One region of the Dyella ginsengisoli genome, then DNA from elsewhere that is predicted to be linked to it. Evidence: riboswitches for the same ligand, from Rfam matches in the RefSeq annotation. Region 1 holds a riboswitch; the other holds the start of a gene.
What was found. A riboswitch is a leader RNA that binds a small molecule or an ion and turns the genes downstream of it on or off. The one in region 1 is predicted to bind cobalamin.
Positions count from the first base shown of each region.

Region 1 (7,826 bases):
GCTCGACCTACCGCAACGTGGGCGACACGCGCCGCGAGGGCGTCGAGCTGTCCGCGACCGGCGAGCTGGCAACGAACTGGCGCCTCAGCGCCGGCTACACCCACCTGCGCGCGCGCTTCCGCAACGGTTTCCTCGCCTGTACCGGTTCGCCCTGCACCGTGCCCAGCACGCCGATCGCCGCCGGCTCGCGCCTGCCCGGCGTGCCGGAGGACTACGGCTCGCTGCGGCTGGAGCACGGCGACGGCACGGGCTGGCGCGAGGGCATCACGATCACCGGCGTGGGCGCGGTCACCGTCAACGACACCGATACCGACCGCGCCGCCGGCTATGGCCTGGTCGACGTGGACGCGGGCTATACCTTCGCGCTGGGCGACACCACGCGGCTGGACCTCAGCGCGCGGGTGAACAATCTCGCCAACCGCCGCTACATCGGCTCGGTGATCGTCAACGACGGCAACGGCCGCTACTTCGAACCCGGCCCCGACCGCAGCTACATGCTGGGCGCGCGGCTGACGTTCTGACGCCGCATCGCACGGGAGAGCCGCATGTCCGACCACGCCGCCGAGATCGCCAAGGTACTCGCCACACCCGCCGCCGAGGCGCTGATCGAGCGGCTGCGCGAACGGCACGGGCCGGTGCTGTTCCACCAGTCCGGTGGCTGCTGCGACGGCTCCTCGCCGATGTGTTATCCGCAGGACGACTTCATCGTCGGCGACCGCGACGTGCAGCTGGGCAGCATCGCCGGCGCGCCGTTCTACATGAGTCCGTCGCAGTACGAATACTGGAAGCACACCCAGCTGATCATCGACGTGATCGAGGGGCGCGGCGGCATGTTCTCGCTGGAAAACGGCGAGGGCGTGCGCTTCCTCACCCGCTCGCGCCTGTTCACCGACGCGGAAGTCGAGGCGCTGCAGGCGGCCGGGCGCTTCTGAGCGGCGCGGCGCCCTAGAATCGCGGCATCCCGATCACGCATGGATGCCGGCATGTCGTTGCCCCTGCCCCGCTGCACCCGCCTGCCGCTGCGCTTCGACGTGGCCGCGCTGCAGGCGGCCGTGCGTGCCCTGCCCGCAGACGCCTGGGAGCCGCACTTCAACCGCGGCTACTACGTGGGCGACTGGAGCGGCGTGGCCCTGCGGGCACCGCGCGGCGCGCATCTCGCGCTGGCCCCGGGCGAGGGCGACGGCTGCGACACGCCGCTTTGCGACACGTTCTGGCGGGCGCAACTGGCGCAGCTGCAGACCCCGCTGCGCAGCGCGCGCCTGCTGCGGCTGGGACCGGGCGGCTGCATCCGAGAACACTGCGACCACGATCTGGGCCATCCCGACAGCGACCGGCGCCTGCACGTGCCGATCGTCACCGACGAGGGCGTCGACTTCCTGCTCGACGGCGCGCGCGTGCCGATGCGGCCGGGCGAATGCTGGTTCCTGGATCTGGCGCGGCCGCATCGGGTGGAGAACCACGGCGGCACCGTGCGCGTGCACCTGGTGGTGGATGCGCGGCCCTCGCCCTGGCTGGATGCCCAGCTGGCCGCCGGCGCCAGCGACACGCCGCCCTGCGCGCCCAGCCGGGGCAGCGCGGCCTTCGCCGCGTTCCGCGATCGCGTGCACGCCGATCCCGCGCTCGAACGCGCGCTGATGGCGCACGGCGATGCCGCGGGCTTCGTCGCCGCGGTGCTCGCCCAGGCCGCCGCGCTCGGCCTGCACTTCAGCGCCGAGGAGGTCGATGCCGCGATGGCGCAGGGCCGGCGCGCGTGGAAGGCGCAGCGCCTCGCATGAAGCACCCCGCCATCGACCAGCGCGGCTGGCTGCCGATCCGTCTGTGGCGCGCCGCGGACGGCTGGCGCCTGGACTGGTGCCACTTCGGCGCGCAACCGCTGCGTGAACCGTTCTTCAGCGACGACGTCGACCTCGCGTTGCGCCAGCCCTTCAACCAGGCAATGCGGCGGGAGACCTCGCTGCAGGGGCTGCTCGACGGGCACGCGCCGCAGCCCGCGCTGGCGCCACGCGCCTTCGTGTTCCACATCTCGCGCTGCGGCTCGACCCTGCTGGCGCAGATGCTGGCGCGGCTGGACAGCCACATCGTGCTGTCCGAACCGCCGCCGCTGGACGCGCTGCTGCGCGCGCCCTACGACGATCCCGCCATCGCCGCCGTGCAGCCGGACGCCCTGCGCGCCCTGCTCGCGGCCTACGGCCGGCCGCGTGGCGGCAGCGAGCGGCACATCGTGATCAAGCTCGATGCCTGGAACATCTTCGAGCTGCCACGACTGCGCGCCGCGTTTCCCGACACCCCGTGCCTGTTCCTGTATCGCCATCCGCTGGAGGTTGCCGTGTCCCAGCTGCAGATGCCCGGGCGGCACACGGTGCCCGGCCTGCTCGGCAGCAGTCCGCTGGCGCTGCCCGCGGACGAGGCGGCGGGCATGCATCGTTCCGTCTACGTCGCCCGCATCGTGGGCCGGCTACTTGAGGCGGGGCTGGAAAGCTGCCGCAGGCACGGCGCGCTGCCGGTGAGCTACGAGGAACTGCCCGGCGCCGTCGGCGGCCGGCTGGCCGCATGGCTCGGCCTGGATGCCGATGCGGCCGCGGCGGCGATGGCCGGCGCGCGCGACCACGCCAAGCGCCCCGGCGAAGCGTTCCAACCCGACCGCGAGCGCAAGCGTCAGCAGGCCGACGAGGCGCTGCGCGAAGCCGTGTCCACCTGGGCGCTGCCGCACTACGAAGCGCTCGAAAACCTGCGGCTCGCCGGCCACGACGGGCCCCTGCCAGCGGATTGAGCGTGCCTGCGCGTCGGCGCGCTATTTTGCAGTTATCCACAAGATATTGGGTTGACCGCGCCTCCACAGGCCACTATGTTGCGCTCGTTGGTGCACGACCAGACGCGACTGTCGGTCGGGCTTAAAAGGGAATCCGGTGCAAATCCGGAACTGCCCCGCAGCGGTAAGTGGAAACGAAACTCCTCACATGCACTGGGCCGCCGCGCCTGGGAAGCGAGGGGGATTAGGTAGGCGCAAGCCTGGGTCCGCGAGTCCGAAGACCTGCCAGCACGTCGGGCCCCACGGGCCGGTGGTCGCGTTCAGTGAGACGCGATGCGCCGATGCTCTCGCGACCCGACGCAGGTGGCCGCTTCCGCGGGGAGGCGCGTCGCATCGCAGGCCGTCATGCGCCTGCGTGTCGACGCGTCGTTCCCATGGAAGCCAAGCCTCAGGCCCTGCGCGCGGGAGCAGGCGTTTGAGTTTCGGAACCGTCGCGTCGGCCCAGGAGCCTCGGCGGTGGAAATCAAGGGAGCGAGGCAAAGCGATTTTGAGTCAGATTTTTTGATCGTTTGAGGAAGATAGCTGTAGCTATCTGACGAAAAGGAGCGAAAAAGCTGGCCAAAAGCGCGAAGCCGCAGCCCCTTGAGTTTCTACCGTCGAGGCTCCTAACCCCTCCCGGGCCGGCGCGGCGGATCCACTTCTGGAGCATCGACCATGGAAACCCTCGATACCGCGACCCGCGAGCACGCCGTGCCCGCGCCTTCCGTCGTCGCACGCGACGGCGCATCGGACTTCGCCCTCACCCCGCCGCACAACCCCGGCACCATGCGCGTGACCAAGCGCAACGGCGGCCAGGAGATCGTCGACGTCAACAAGATCGTCAAGGCGGTCACCCGCACGGCCGACGGCCTGCATGCGGTCGACCCGCTGCGCGTGGCGCTGAAGACCATCGGCGGCCTGTACGACGGCGCCACCACGGCCGAGCTGGACCAGCTCTCGATCCGCACCGCCGCCGCGCTCACCGCCGAGGAGCCCGAGTACGGCCAGCTCGCCGCGCGCCTGCTCAGCGCGTTCATCGACAAGGAAGTGTCGGGCCAGGAGATCCAGAGCTTCTCGCAGTCGATCGCGCTGGGCGCCGAGGTCGGCATCCTCAACGAACGCCTGCGCGAGTTCGTGGCGCTCAACGCGCGCAAGCTCAACGACGCGATCGATCCGCTGGCCTCGCGCCGCTTCGAATACTTCGGCCTGCGCACGGTGTACGACCGCTACCTGCTGCGCCATCCCACGAAGCGCCATGTGATCGAGACGCCGCAGTACTTCTTCATGCGCATCGCCTGCGCGCTGGGCGGCAACGACATCGCGGAGACCCTGGAGCTGTACCGGCTGCTGTCGTCGCTGGAATACATCGCCAGTTCGCCCACGCTGTTCAACGCCGGCACCACGCATGAGCAGCTGTCCTCGTGCTTCCTGCTCGACTCGCCGGTCGATTCGCTGGAGTCGATCTACGACAAGTACGCCGACGTGGCCAAGCTCAGCAAGTTCGCCGGAGGCATCGGCATCGCCTGGTCGCGGGTGCGCTCGCGCGGCTCGCTGATCCGCGGCACCAACGGCCACTCCAACGGCCTGGTGCCCTGGCTGAAGACGCTGGACGCCTCGGTGGCCGCGGTGAACCAGGGCGGCAAGCGCAAGGGCGCCGCCTGCGTGTACCTGGAGCCGTGGCACGCCGATATCGAGGAGTTCCTCGAACTGCGCGACAACACCGGCGACGAGGCGCGCCGCACGCACAACCTCAACCTCGCCAACTGGATCCCCGACGAATTCATGCGCCGCGTGGAGCGCGACGGCGACTGGTCGCTGTTCGACCCCAAGGTGGTGCCGCACTTCGTCGACAGCTGGGGCGAGACGTTCGAGGAGGCGTACAGAAAGGCCGAAGCCGACGGCCTCGCCGTGAAGACGGTGAAGGCGCGCGAGCTCTACGCGCGCATGCTGCGCACGCTGGCGCAGACCGGCAACGGCTGGATCACCTTCAAGGATCGCTGCAACGCCACCAGCAACCAGACGGCCAAACCGGACAATGTCATCCACCTGTCCAACCTGTGCACGGAGATTCTCGAGGTCACCAACGCCAGAGAGACGGCAGTGTGCAACCTCGGCTCGATCAACCTGGCGCGGCACGTGGTCCACAGCGCCGATGGGAGTGCCGCGTTCGACTTCGACAAGCTCGCCGGCACCGTGCGCACCGCGGTGCGCCAGCTCGACCGCGTGATCGACCTCAATTTCTACCCCATCGACACCGCCGCCGTGGCCAACCGCAAGTGGCGCCCGGTGGGGCTCGGCGTGATGGGCCTGCAGGACGTGTTCTTCAAGCTGCGTCTGGCCTTCGACTCACCCGAGGCGCTGGCGCTGTCCAGCCGCATCGCCGAGGAGATCTACTTCCACGCGTTGAGCCAGTCCAACGAGCTGGCGGTGGACTTAGGCATGCACCCGGGCTTTGCCGAGAGTCGCGCGGCGAATGGCGAGCTGCAGTTCGACTACTGGCCCAACGCCACGCCGCACGAGCCCACGCGCTGGGAGACTCTGCGCAGCACGATCCAGCAGCACGGCCTGCGCAACTCGCTGCTGATCGCCATCGCCCCCACCGCCACCATCGCCTCGATCGCCGGCTGCTACGAATGCATCGAGCCGCAGGTGAGCAACCTGTTCAAGCGCGAGACGTTGTCCGGCGATTTCCTGCAGGTGAATCGCTACCTCGCCGACGAGCTGAAGTCGCTCGGGCTGTGGACGAGCGAGGTGCGCGACCAGATCAAGCTGGCCGAAGGCTCGATCCAGGGCATCGCGGCAATCCCCGAACGCCTGCGGCAGATCTACCGCACCGTGTGGGAGCTGCCGCAGAAGGCACTGATCGACCTGGCCGCCGCCCGCGCCGCCTTCATCGACCAGAGCCAGTCGCTGAACCTGTTCATGGAAAACCCGAACATCGGCCAGCTCAGCTCGATGTACATGTACGCATGGAAGGCGGGCATCAAGACGACGTATTACCTGCGTTCGCGGCCGGCGACGAAGATCGCCAAGGCGACGGTGGCGGCGTCGAAGGCAGCTGCGCCGGTGGAACAGGACCAGGCCAATGCGGCGGTGTTCTGTTCGCTGGAGAATCCCGAGTACTGCGAGGCTTGCCAGTAACCGAGTTCCTGCCATGAAGCCCTACCGGAACCTCAGCGGAAAGTCGGGCGTCGCCGCCTACGAGAGCGGCGACGGCTTCATCCGGGTGCGCTTCGTGCACAACGGCACCTACGAATACACCCACGAACGGCCCGGCCATCGGCACGTGACGAACATGCAGCAGCTCGCCGAGGCGGGCCGCGGCCTGGCCACCTACATCAGCCGCTTCGTGCGCGAACGTTACGCGCGCAAGCTCGATTGAGCGCCGCCGGCGCCCTCAAGGAATTTTCAATGTCGCACCTGCTCGACCCCGGCTTCGAACTCACCCTGCGCCCGATGCGCTACCCGGCGTTCTACGAGATGTACAAGAACGCGATCAAGAACACCTGGACGGTGGAGGAGGTGGATTTCTCGCTCGACACCAGCGACCTGACCTCGAAGATGTCCGACGCCGATCGCCACCTGATCCAGCGGCTGGTGGCGTTCTTCGCCACCGGCGACACCATCGTGTCGAACAACCTGGTGCTGAACCTGTACCAGCACATCAACGCGCCCGAGGCGCGCATGTACCTGTCGCGCCAGTTGTACGAGGAGGCGCTGCACGTGCAGTTCTACCTCACCCTGCTCGACACCTACATCCCTGATCCGGCCGAACGCAACAAGGCGTTCTCGGCGATCGAGAACATCCCCTCGATCCGTGCCAAGGGCGAGTTCTGCTTCCAGTGGATCGACTCGATCCAGAGCCTGCAGCGGCTGGAGACACGCGAGCACCGCCGGCAGTTCCTGCTCAACCTGATCTGCTTTGCCGCCTGCATCGAGGGGCTGTTCTTCTATGCCGCGTTCGCCTACGTCTACTTCCTGCGTTCGCGCGGCCTGCTGCACGGGCTGGCTTCGGGCACCAACTGGGTGTTCCGCGACGAGTCCGGGCACATGGCGTTTGCCTTCGAGGTGGTGCGCACGGTGCGCGCGGAGGAGCCCGAGCTGTTCGACGACGCCATGCGCGCGCAGGTGGAACAGATGCTGGAAGAGGCGATCGCCTGCGAGACGCAGTTCGCCGAGGACGTGCTCTCCGGCGGCGTCGCCGGGCTGTCGGTGAAGGACATGCGCCAGTACCTGGAGTACGTCGCCGACCAGCGGCTGGTGCAGCTCGACCTGCCGAAGAAGTACGGGGCCAGCAACCCGTTCGACTTCATGGACCTGCAGGACGTGCAGGAGGTGACCAACTTCTTCGAACGCCGCGTCTCCGCCTACCAGGTGGGGGTGCAGGGCGAGGTGGCGTTCGACATGGCTTTCTGAACGAATCGCAGGATCTTTCGACAACCAGGTGATACCCGGTTGTCATCAAAGCTCGTTAAAATAGCGTGAGATGCAAACGCCGAGTCCCCGCCGGGGCTCGGCGTTTGTGCGTTCCGGCGCGGCCTACGGACGGGCGGCCGGCGCGTTCCCCGTGCTTTTCCACTACCCGAGGTCCGTTGATGAAATCCACCCTTCGTACGCGGCTGCTGCCCGTAGCCATCGCTGCCCTGCTCGTCGCCGGTACGGCGTCGGCGCAGAACGTCACCACCTCCGGCGTCGCCGGCCGGGTGCTCGACGCCGCCGGCAAGCCGGTTGCCAATGCCACGGTCACCATCGTCCATCAGCCGTCCGGCACCACCAAGACGGTGACCACCGATACCGACGGCCGCTACGCCGCGCAGGGCCTGCGCGTGGGCGGTCCGTTCGAGATCACCGCGAGCAAGGACGGCGTGGCCGCCGCCGAGCAGGACAACGTGTACCTGCAGCTGGGCCAGCCCTCGTCGATCAACCTGAGCATGGGTGCCAGCGCCGCGCAGGCGAGCAACCTCTCGGCGGTGACGGTGAGCGCCTCGACCCTGGCGCAGACCTTCTCCTCGGAGAACAAGGGCCTGTCGACCAACAT
Region 1 is NZ_JADIKM010000006.1:235,133-242,958, forward strand. Features, by position in the region: gene ISP17_RS18400 (TonB-dependent receptor family protein) at 1-521, shown strand, start outside; gene ISP17_RS18405 (DUF779 domain-containing protein) at 546-932, shown strand; gene ISP17_RS18410 (aspartyl/asparaginyl beta-hydroxylase domain-containing protein) at 984-1,775, shown strand; gene ISP17_RS18415 (hypothetical protein) at 1,772-2,770, shown strand; cobalamin riboswitch at 2,842-3,053, shown strand; gene ISP17_RS18420 (ribonucleoside-diphosphate reductase subunit alpha) at 3,464-5,929, shown strand; gene ISP17_RS18425 (hypothetical protein) at 5,943-6,170, shown strand; gene ISP17_RS18430 (ribonucleotide-diphosphate reductase subunit beta) at 6,200-7,204, shown strand; gene ISP17_RS18435 (TonB-dependent receptor) at 7,384-7,826, shown strand, end outside.

Region 2 (7,826 bases), on a different contig from region 1:
GGTCGCGCGAGAACAGCGAGAGCTCCATGCCGGCGCGGCCCTGGGTGACGCCGTCGCACATCGCCGGCACGCCACCGGCCACCTGCGCGGTGGCGCCGGCTTCGCGCGCGATGTGGCGGATCAGTTCCGGGTAGCGCTCGTACGGCTGGTGCGCCGAGAGCATGTCGTTGTAGGCGGTGACGATGCCGATGTTCGGCGTGCGGCCGGCGCGCAGCGCGGCCTTGTCGTCGGTGCCGCAGGCGGCGAAGCCGTGCGCGAGGTTGCCGCACGAAAGATGCTGGCGGTGCGTGCCGTCGCCGCGTGCGGCGGCGATCTTCGCCAGGTACGCCGCGCGCGATTCGCGGCTGCGTTCGCGCAGGCGCTCGGTGACTTCGCGGACGACGGGGTGCAGGGAACTCATCGACTCACTCCTGTAGCGGGTGGCGGCGCGCGGCGGTGGCGCGTCACGGGCACCAATAGACGGAAACGGGGACGCGCGCGCGCTCGAGCACGGCGCGCACCGGGTAATCGCGGCCGGCGCCGAGGCCGAGCTGCGCATCGGCGAGCACGCGGCGCTTGGCCTCGCCCTCCACGTGCAGGAACAGCGCGCGCGCGTCGAGCAGCACCGGCAGCGTGAAGGTGATGCGCGGTTCGCCGGCACCGGCGGCGCGCATCGGCAGCACGCGCTCGCGGCCCGCCGGATCCAGCGCGTCGGCGAGGCGATCACCGCCCGGGAAGAACGAGGCCGTATGACCGTCCTCGCCCATGCCCAGCACCACCACGTCGAACGGCAGCGCCAGCGCATCGAGTGCGGCGTTCAGCGCGGCGAGGCCGTCTTCCGGCGTGACGGCATGCTGATGCAGCGGCACGAAGGTGGCGGCGGCAGCGGCGTGCTGCAGCAGCAGCGACTTCACCAGTCGCGCGTTGGAACGATCGCTGGATTCGGGCACCCAGCGCTCGTCGACCAGGGTCACCTGCACGCGCGACCAGTCCAGTGACGCATGCGACAGGCGCTCGAAGAAATGCTTCGGCGTGCTGCCGCCGGACACGGCGAGCAGGGCCTGGCCGCGTACGGCGATGGCCTCGCGCAGGCGGGCGGCGACGCGCTCGGCGAGCGCCGCGGCGAGAGCGTGGCAATCGGTGAAGCTGTGGGTGGCAATGTTCAACATGGACGTCCATTCGGCAGCGCGGTGGGAGCCGCGGCGAGCGCTGCCGGAGCGCGCGGCGGGAGGATGGCGCAGGCTAGGAAAAGCTCCGGCAGCGCGCGGTGATGCGCGGCGTCGGATGGATTCACGCCGTGCTTACTCGCCATCCTCGTTCCAGGTGCGGCCGTCGCGCTCGATCAGCGCTACCGACGCACTCGGTCCCCAGGTCCCGGCGGTATAGGGCTTGGGCGCTTCGCCGCTGGCCGACCACGCTTCCAGAATGGGGTCGGCCCAGCGCCAGGCGGCTTCCACCTCGTCGCGGCGCATGAACAAGGTGGGATTGCCGCGCACCACGTCCAGCAGCAGGCGCTCGTAGGCATCCGGCTGCGAGACGCCGAAGGCCTCGGCGAAGCTCATGTCCAGCGGCACGTGGCGCAGGCGCAGGCCGCCCGGGCCGGGGTGCTTGATGGTCAGCCACAGCTTGACGCCTTCGTCCGGCTGCAGGCGCAGCACCAGGCGGTTGTGCGCCAGCGGGCCGGCGCTCGGATCGAAGATGGAATGCGGCACCGCCTTGAATGCCACCACGATCTCGGAGACGCGCTCGGGCAGGCGTTTGCCGGTGCGCAGGTAGAACGGCACGCCGGCCCAGCGCCAGTTGGCGATTTCGGTCTTCAGCGCCACGAAGGTCTCGGTGTGGCTCTTGGCGCCGTCGAGTTCTTCCAGATAGCCCGGCACGCTCTGCCCTTCGGCGGCGCCGGCGCGGTACTGGCCGCGCACGGTCAGCTGGGCGGCGTTGGACTCGTCGATGGGTTTCAGCGAGCGCAGCACCTTGAGCTTCTCGTCGCGCACCGCATCCGGCGACAGCGAGGACGGCGGCTCCATCGCCACCATGCACACCAGCTGCAGCATGTGGTTCTGCACCATGTCGCGCAGCGCGCCGGCGTGGTCGTAGTAGGCGGCGCGGTTGCCCACGCCCAGTGTCTCGGCCACGGTGATCTGCACGTGGTCGATGTGCTCGGCGTTCCACAACGGCTCGAACAGCGCGTTGCCGAAGCGCAGGGCCAGCAGGTTCTGCACCGTCTCCTTGCCGAGGTAGTGATCGATGCGATACGTCTGCGATTCGCTGAAGACCCGGCCGACGGCGTCGTTGATCTGGTTGGCGCTCTCGAGGTCGCGGCCGATCGGCTTTTCCAGCACCACGCGCGACTCGCCTTCGTTGAGGCGGTGCGCGCCCAGGCGCGAGCAGATGTCGATGAACAGGTCCGGCGCGGTGGAGAGATAGAACACGCGCACGTTGTCCGGGCGCTCGGTCAGCAGCGCGGCGAAATCGTCCCAGCCGTTGTCCTTGCGCGCATCGAGCGAGCGGTAGAACACCTGCTGCAAAAACGCCTCGACCTGGGCCGCCTTGCTGCCGTCGCCGGCCAGCGCCTTGCGCATCTGGGCACGATAGCCGGCGTCGTCGGTGGCCTCGCGGGCGATGCCGATGATGCGGCTGGAAGGAGGAATCTGGCCGTCGACGAAGCGATGGAACATCGCCGGCAACAACTTGCGAGCGGCCAGGTCGCCGGTGCCGCCGAAGATCACCAGGTCGAAGGATTGGACCTGCGGATGGGGAGAACTCACAACGGGCACCTCGCATGGAGCGGAGAGAAGGCCGCCGCGCAGCGACGCGAGCGGTAGAGGCCCTTGATCGTACCAGTGTCATACCAGCTGCGACCAGCATGTACCAACCGGATGCCGCGACCGGACCCGATGTATTCGTTTGCAACGGTCGATCCCGCAAGCCGTGCGACAGGCCTGCGCGGAAGTGGCATGTCCGCCATTGCCTGCCTTGCGGCCATTGGTTTGAAATTGGTATGGTCGCGGTATGGAAACCGCCCTCGCCAAAGAATACCGCCGGCTCTCGCGCGACCCCGGCACCCACCAGCCGCTGGCCTACCTGCGGCTGCGGAGGGCGATCCGCAACGTGATCGAGCACCGCGACATCGAGCCCGGCCACGCGTTGCCGAGCGAGCGCGACCTGGCGCGCGTGCTTGCGCTGTCGCGCGTCACGGTGCGCAAGGCGATCGCCGGGCTGGTGGAGGAAGGCTTGCTGACCCAGCGCCACGGCGCCGGCACCTTCGTCGCCGAACGCATCATCAAGCCGATGTCGCGGCTGACCAGCTTCACCGAGGACCTGCGCGCGCGCGGCCTCAACCCGCGCTCGGAATTCTTCGAGCGCGGCATCGGCGAGGTGACGCCGGAAGAATCGATGGCAATGAACCTCTCGCCCGGCGTGGCGGTGGTGCGCCTGCACCGCGTGCGCTATGCCGGCGACGAGCCGCTGGCGATCGAACGCAGCGTGGTGCCGGCGATCCTGCTGCCCGACCCCATGCTGGTCGACGACTCGCTCTACGAGGCGCTGGAAAAGCGCGGCTGCCGTCCGCGCCGCGCCCTGCAGCGGCTGCGCGCCGTGTTGCTCAACGCGCAGCATGCCCGCCTGCTGCATGTCGCCACCAACAGCGCCGGCCTCAGCATCGAGCGCCGCAGCTTCCTCGACGACGGCCGCGTGGTCGAATTCACCAGCTCCTGGTACCGCGGCGACATCTACGATTTCGTGGCGGAGCTACATACCGATTGAGCCCCGCGGCGCGGCTCGCACACCGCAAGCCCGTGCCGCGGCATTTGCAGCGTGCCGCGCTGCGCCGGTAAGGTAGCGTCCGTTTTGGGTGTCCCGGCAGGTGTCTTGCCGGGATGAAACGGGAAGCCGGTGCGTCGCGCGTTCGCGCGCAACCAGTCCGGCGCTGCCCCCGCAACGGTAGGCGAGTGAATTCGCCGGGCCACACAAGCCACTGTGCCAAGGCATGGGAAGGCGTGGTCCGGTACGCGCGGCGTGCCGCGTGTCGCTCGCAAGCCCGGAGACCGGCCCGATTCGACTGTCCTGGCGGCTCGCGGTGGGCGAGGCTGCGGTACGGATCGCGGCCTCGCCGCGCGTCCGCGGCCGTGCGTTTCCTCCCACGATGTCCTGCCAGCTCATCCCTTGTTGAGCCGCGCGCGGGTGCACGGCGAAGGAAATCCAGCAGATGAACAGGACTCTCGTGGCGACCGCCATTGCGGTCGCGATTCTTGGCCCAGGCGCGCGAATCGTGCAGGCCCAGCAGACCGACGGCGCTCCGATGGACCCGGTGATCGTCACCGCCACGCGCACGGCGATCACCGTGGACGACGCGCTGTCGTCGGTGAGCGTGGTCACCCGGGCGGACATCGAGCGGCTGCAGCCGACCTCGCTGATGGACGTGCTGACCGGCCTGCCCGGCGTCACCTTCGCGCAGTCCGGTGGCACGGGCGAGCAGACCTCGCTGTTCCTGCGCGGCACCAACTCCTCGCACACGCTGCTGCTGGTCGACGGAGTGCGCGTGGGCACGGTGAGCGCGGGTCTGGCGGCGTTCGAGCAGATTCCGGTGGAGCAGATCGAGCGGATCGAGGTGGTGCGCGGGCCGCGCTCCAGCCTGTACGGCGCCGACGCCATCGGCGGCGTGATCCAGATATTCACCCGGCACGGCCAGGCCGACGGCAAGCTGACGCCCTCGCTCAGCCTGACCGCCGGCAGCCGCGGCACCGTCGGCGGGCAGGTTGGCCTGTCCGGCGGCGACCGCCACGCCTGGTACAACCTCAGCCTGGGCGGCCAGTACACCCGCGGCATCAACGCCTGCCGCGACGGCGCCGGCACGGTGTTCGCCGGCTGCTTCGCCAACGAGCCGGACAAGGACGCCTACCGCAACTACAACGCGCTGGCCAACGCCGGATACCGTTGGGACGACGGCACCGAGCTGGCCGGCACCTGGCTGCGCAGCCGCAACTACGTCGAGTTCGACGGCGCGCCCTACGGCAATCAGGCGCTCAACGTGCAGCAGGTCGCCGGTGCGCACCTCACGTTCCGGCCGCTGTCGTTCTGGCAGGTGACCGTGAGTGCCGGGCAAAACCTGGACAAGGCCACCACCTACAACGACGGCGTCTACCTGCGCTACTCCGATTCGCGCCGCAACCAGGCCTCCTGGCAGAACGACCTCAGCCTCGCCGACAACCAGTTGCTGACCTTGGGCACGGACTACCAGCAGGAGCACCTGGCCAGCGACACCGGCTACCTCGCCAGCACGCGCCAGGACACAGGTGTGTTCGCGCAATACCAGGGCACGTTCGGCCGCCACGAGCTGCAGCTGTCCGCGCGCCACGACCACAACGGCCAGTTCGGCAACCACGACACGGGCGCCGCCGCCTGGGGCTACCGGCTGGACCATGGCCTGCGCCTGTCGGCCAGCTACGGTAGCGCCTTCCACGCGCCGACCTTCAACGATCTGTACTACCCCTACGGCAGCGGCAACCCGGACCTAAAGCCGGAAACCTCGCGCAGCGCCGAACTGGGCGTGACGCAGCAGGGCGAGGGCTGGAACTGGGCACTGAACGCCTACCAGACCCGGATCAGCCAGCTGATCGCGCTGGACAGCAACTACTTCCCGCTGAACATCAGCCACGCGCGCATCCGCGGCATCGAGGGCCAGCTGGGTGCCACGCTGGCCGGCTGGCGCTGGCAGGGCTACCTGACCTGGCAGCAGCCGCGCAACGACGACGGCGGCGCGAACGACGGCCACTGGCTGCCACGGCGGCCGGAGCGCACCGCGCGGATCGATCTCGACCGCCGCTTCGGCGACTTCACCGCGGGCGCCACCTGGAACGTGGCCGGCGCGCGCTATGACAATGTCGCCAATACGCAGCGACTGGGCGGCTACGCCACCGTCGACCTGCGTGCCGGCTACGCCTTCGCGCCGGGCTGGGAGCTGGAGGGGCGGCTGGCCAACGCGTTCGATCGCCGCTACGAAACGGTCTACTACTTCAACCAGCCGGGCCGCAGCTGGTATCTCACGCTGCGCTACCGGCCAGGCGGGTGAGGCCGGCACGGGCGGCATCGACGATGCCGCCCGTGCCTTTCGACACGGTGGGGACTTCAGGCACATACACTAGGCATGGGTAGGCGGGCATAAAGCACGCATGCCCGATACCTCGAACCCTGCGGCCCGGGCCCTGCCCGCCGCGTCGACGCAGCTACGCGCCGGCCGGCCGCGCAGCCTACGGGCCACGGAAGCGCCATGAACATCTTCGCCCCCATGATCCGCCGCCCGGTCGGCACCTCCCTGCTCGCCGCGGGCCTGGTGCTGGCCGGCATCTGCGCCTACCTGCTGCTGGGCGTGGCGGCGCTGCCGTCGCTGGAGTTCCCGGGCGTCTACGTGGTGGCGCAGCAGCCCGGCGCCAGCGCGCAGACCATGGCCAGCACCGTGCTGGCGCCGCTGGAGCGGCATCTCGGGCGCATTCCCGGCGTCGACGAGATGTACGGCAATGCCAGCGAAGGCTCCGCCTCGGTGATGGTGCGCTTCACCTTCGACCGCACCGCCGACAAGGCGGCGCGCGACGTGCAGTCGGCCATCAACGCCGCCGCGCCGGACCTGCCCAGCGGCATGCCCGTGCCGCCGCAGTACTTCAAGTTCGACACCGCCACCATCCCGATCCTGTTCATCACGCTCACTTCCAGCGGCCTGCCGCAGGACAAGCTGTTCGACCTGGCCGACACCCTGCTCAAGCCAGCGGTGGCGCAGATTCCCGGCGTGGCCCAGGTGCAGGTGTTCGGCGGCACGCCGCACGCGGTGCGGATCGAGCTGGACACCGCCGCGCTGGCGGCCAAGGGCCTCACTCCCACCGACGTCAGCAACGCGCTGCGCGCGGCCAACGTCACCTCGCCGCAGGGCATCCTGAGCAACGGCCGCACGCAATACACCGTGTTCGCCAACGACGCGCTGCACGAGCCGGAGGAGTTCGCCCGGCTGCTGATCGCCAGCCGCAACGGCACCGCCGTGCGCCTGTCGGACGTGGCGAGGGTCTACGGCGGACAGGAGGACAAGTACCAGGGCGCCTGGTTCAACGGCAGCGACACGGTGGGCCTGCAGATCAGCAAGCGGCCGGAAGCGAACGCGGTGGCCACGGTGGAAGCGATCCGCGCCAAGCTGCCGCAGCTGCGCGGCTCGCTGCCGGCGAACATCGCGATCACCCCGGTGTTCGACCTCACCCAAACCACCAAGTCGGCGCTGCACGAGGTGGAGACGGCGCTGCTGATCTCGATCGCGATGGTGGCGCTGGTGATGCTGGTGTTCCTGCGCCGCGTGCGCCCCACCCTGATCGCCATGCTCAGCGTGCCGTTGTCGCTGGCCGGCGCGTTCGTGGCGATGTGGGCGCTGGGCTACACGCTCAACACGCTGTCGCTGGTGGCGCTGGTGCTGTGCATCGGCTTCGTGGTTGACGACGCGATCGTGGTGATCGAGAACATCGTGCGCCACATGGAGCACGGCGACGCACCGCTGGAGGCGTCGCTCAAGGGCGTGCGCGAAATCGGCTTCACCGTGGTGTCGATCACGCTGTCGCTGGTGGCGGTTTTCGCGCCGCTGCTGTTCGGCAACAACATGCTGGTGATGCTGCTGCGCGAGTTCTCGGTGACATTGACCGCGGCGGTGGTGATCTCGGCGATCGTCTCGCTCACCCTCACCCCGGCGCTGTGCGGCCGCCTGCTCAAGCACGAACCGGTGCCGCCCAAGCCGCCGGGACGCATCGAGGCGGCAGTGGAGCGCTTCGATCGCGCCATCCTCGCGCGCTACCAGCGGGCCCTGGACTGGGCCATGC
Region 2 is NZ_JADIKM010000001.1:213,867-221,692, reverse strand. Features, by position in the region: gene edd (phosphogluconate dehydratase) at 1-400, opposite strand, end outside; gene pgl (6-phosphogluconolactonase) at 444-1,148, opposite strand; gene zwf (glucose-6-phosphate dehydrogenase) at 1,281-2,747, opposite strand; gene ISP17_RS01010 (GntR family transcriptional regulator) at 2,992-3,744, shown strand; cobalamin riboswitch at 3,814-4,048, shown strand; gene btuB (TonB-dependent vitamin B12 receptor) at 4,187-6,049, shown strand; gene ISP17_RS01000 (efflux RND transporter permease subunit) at 6,248-7,826, shown strand, end outside.
Region 2: another riboswitch for cobalamin. It lies ahead of btuB (TonB-dependent vitamin B12 receptor); the one in region 1 lies ahead of ISP17_RS18420 (ribonucleoside-diphosphate reductase subunit alpha).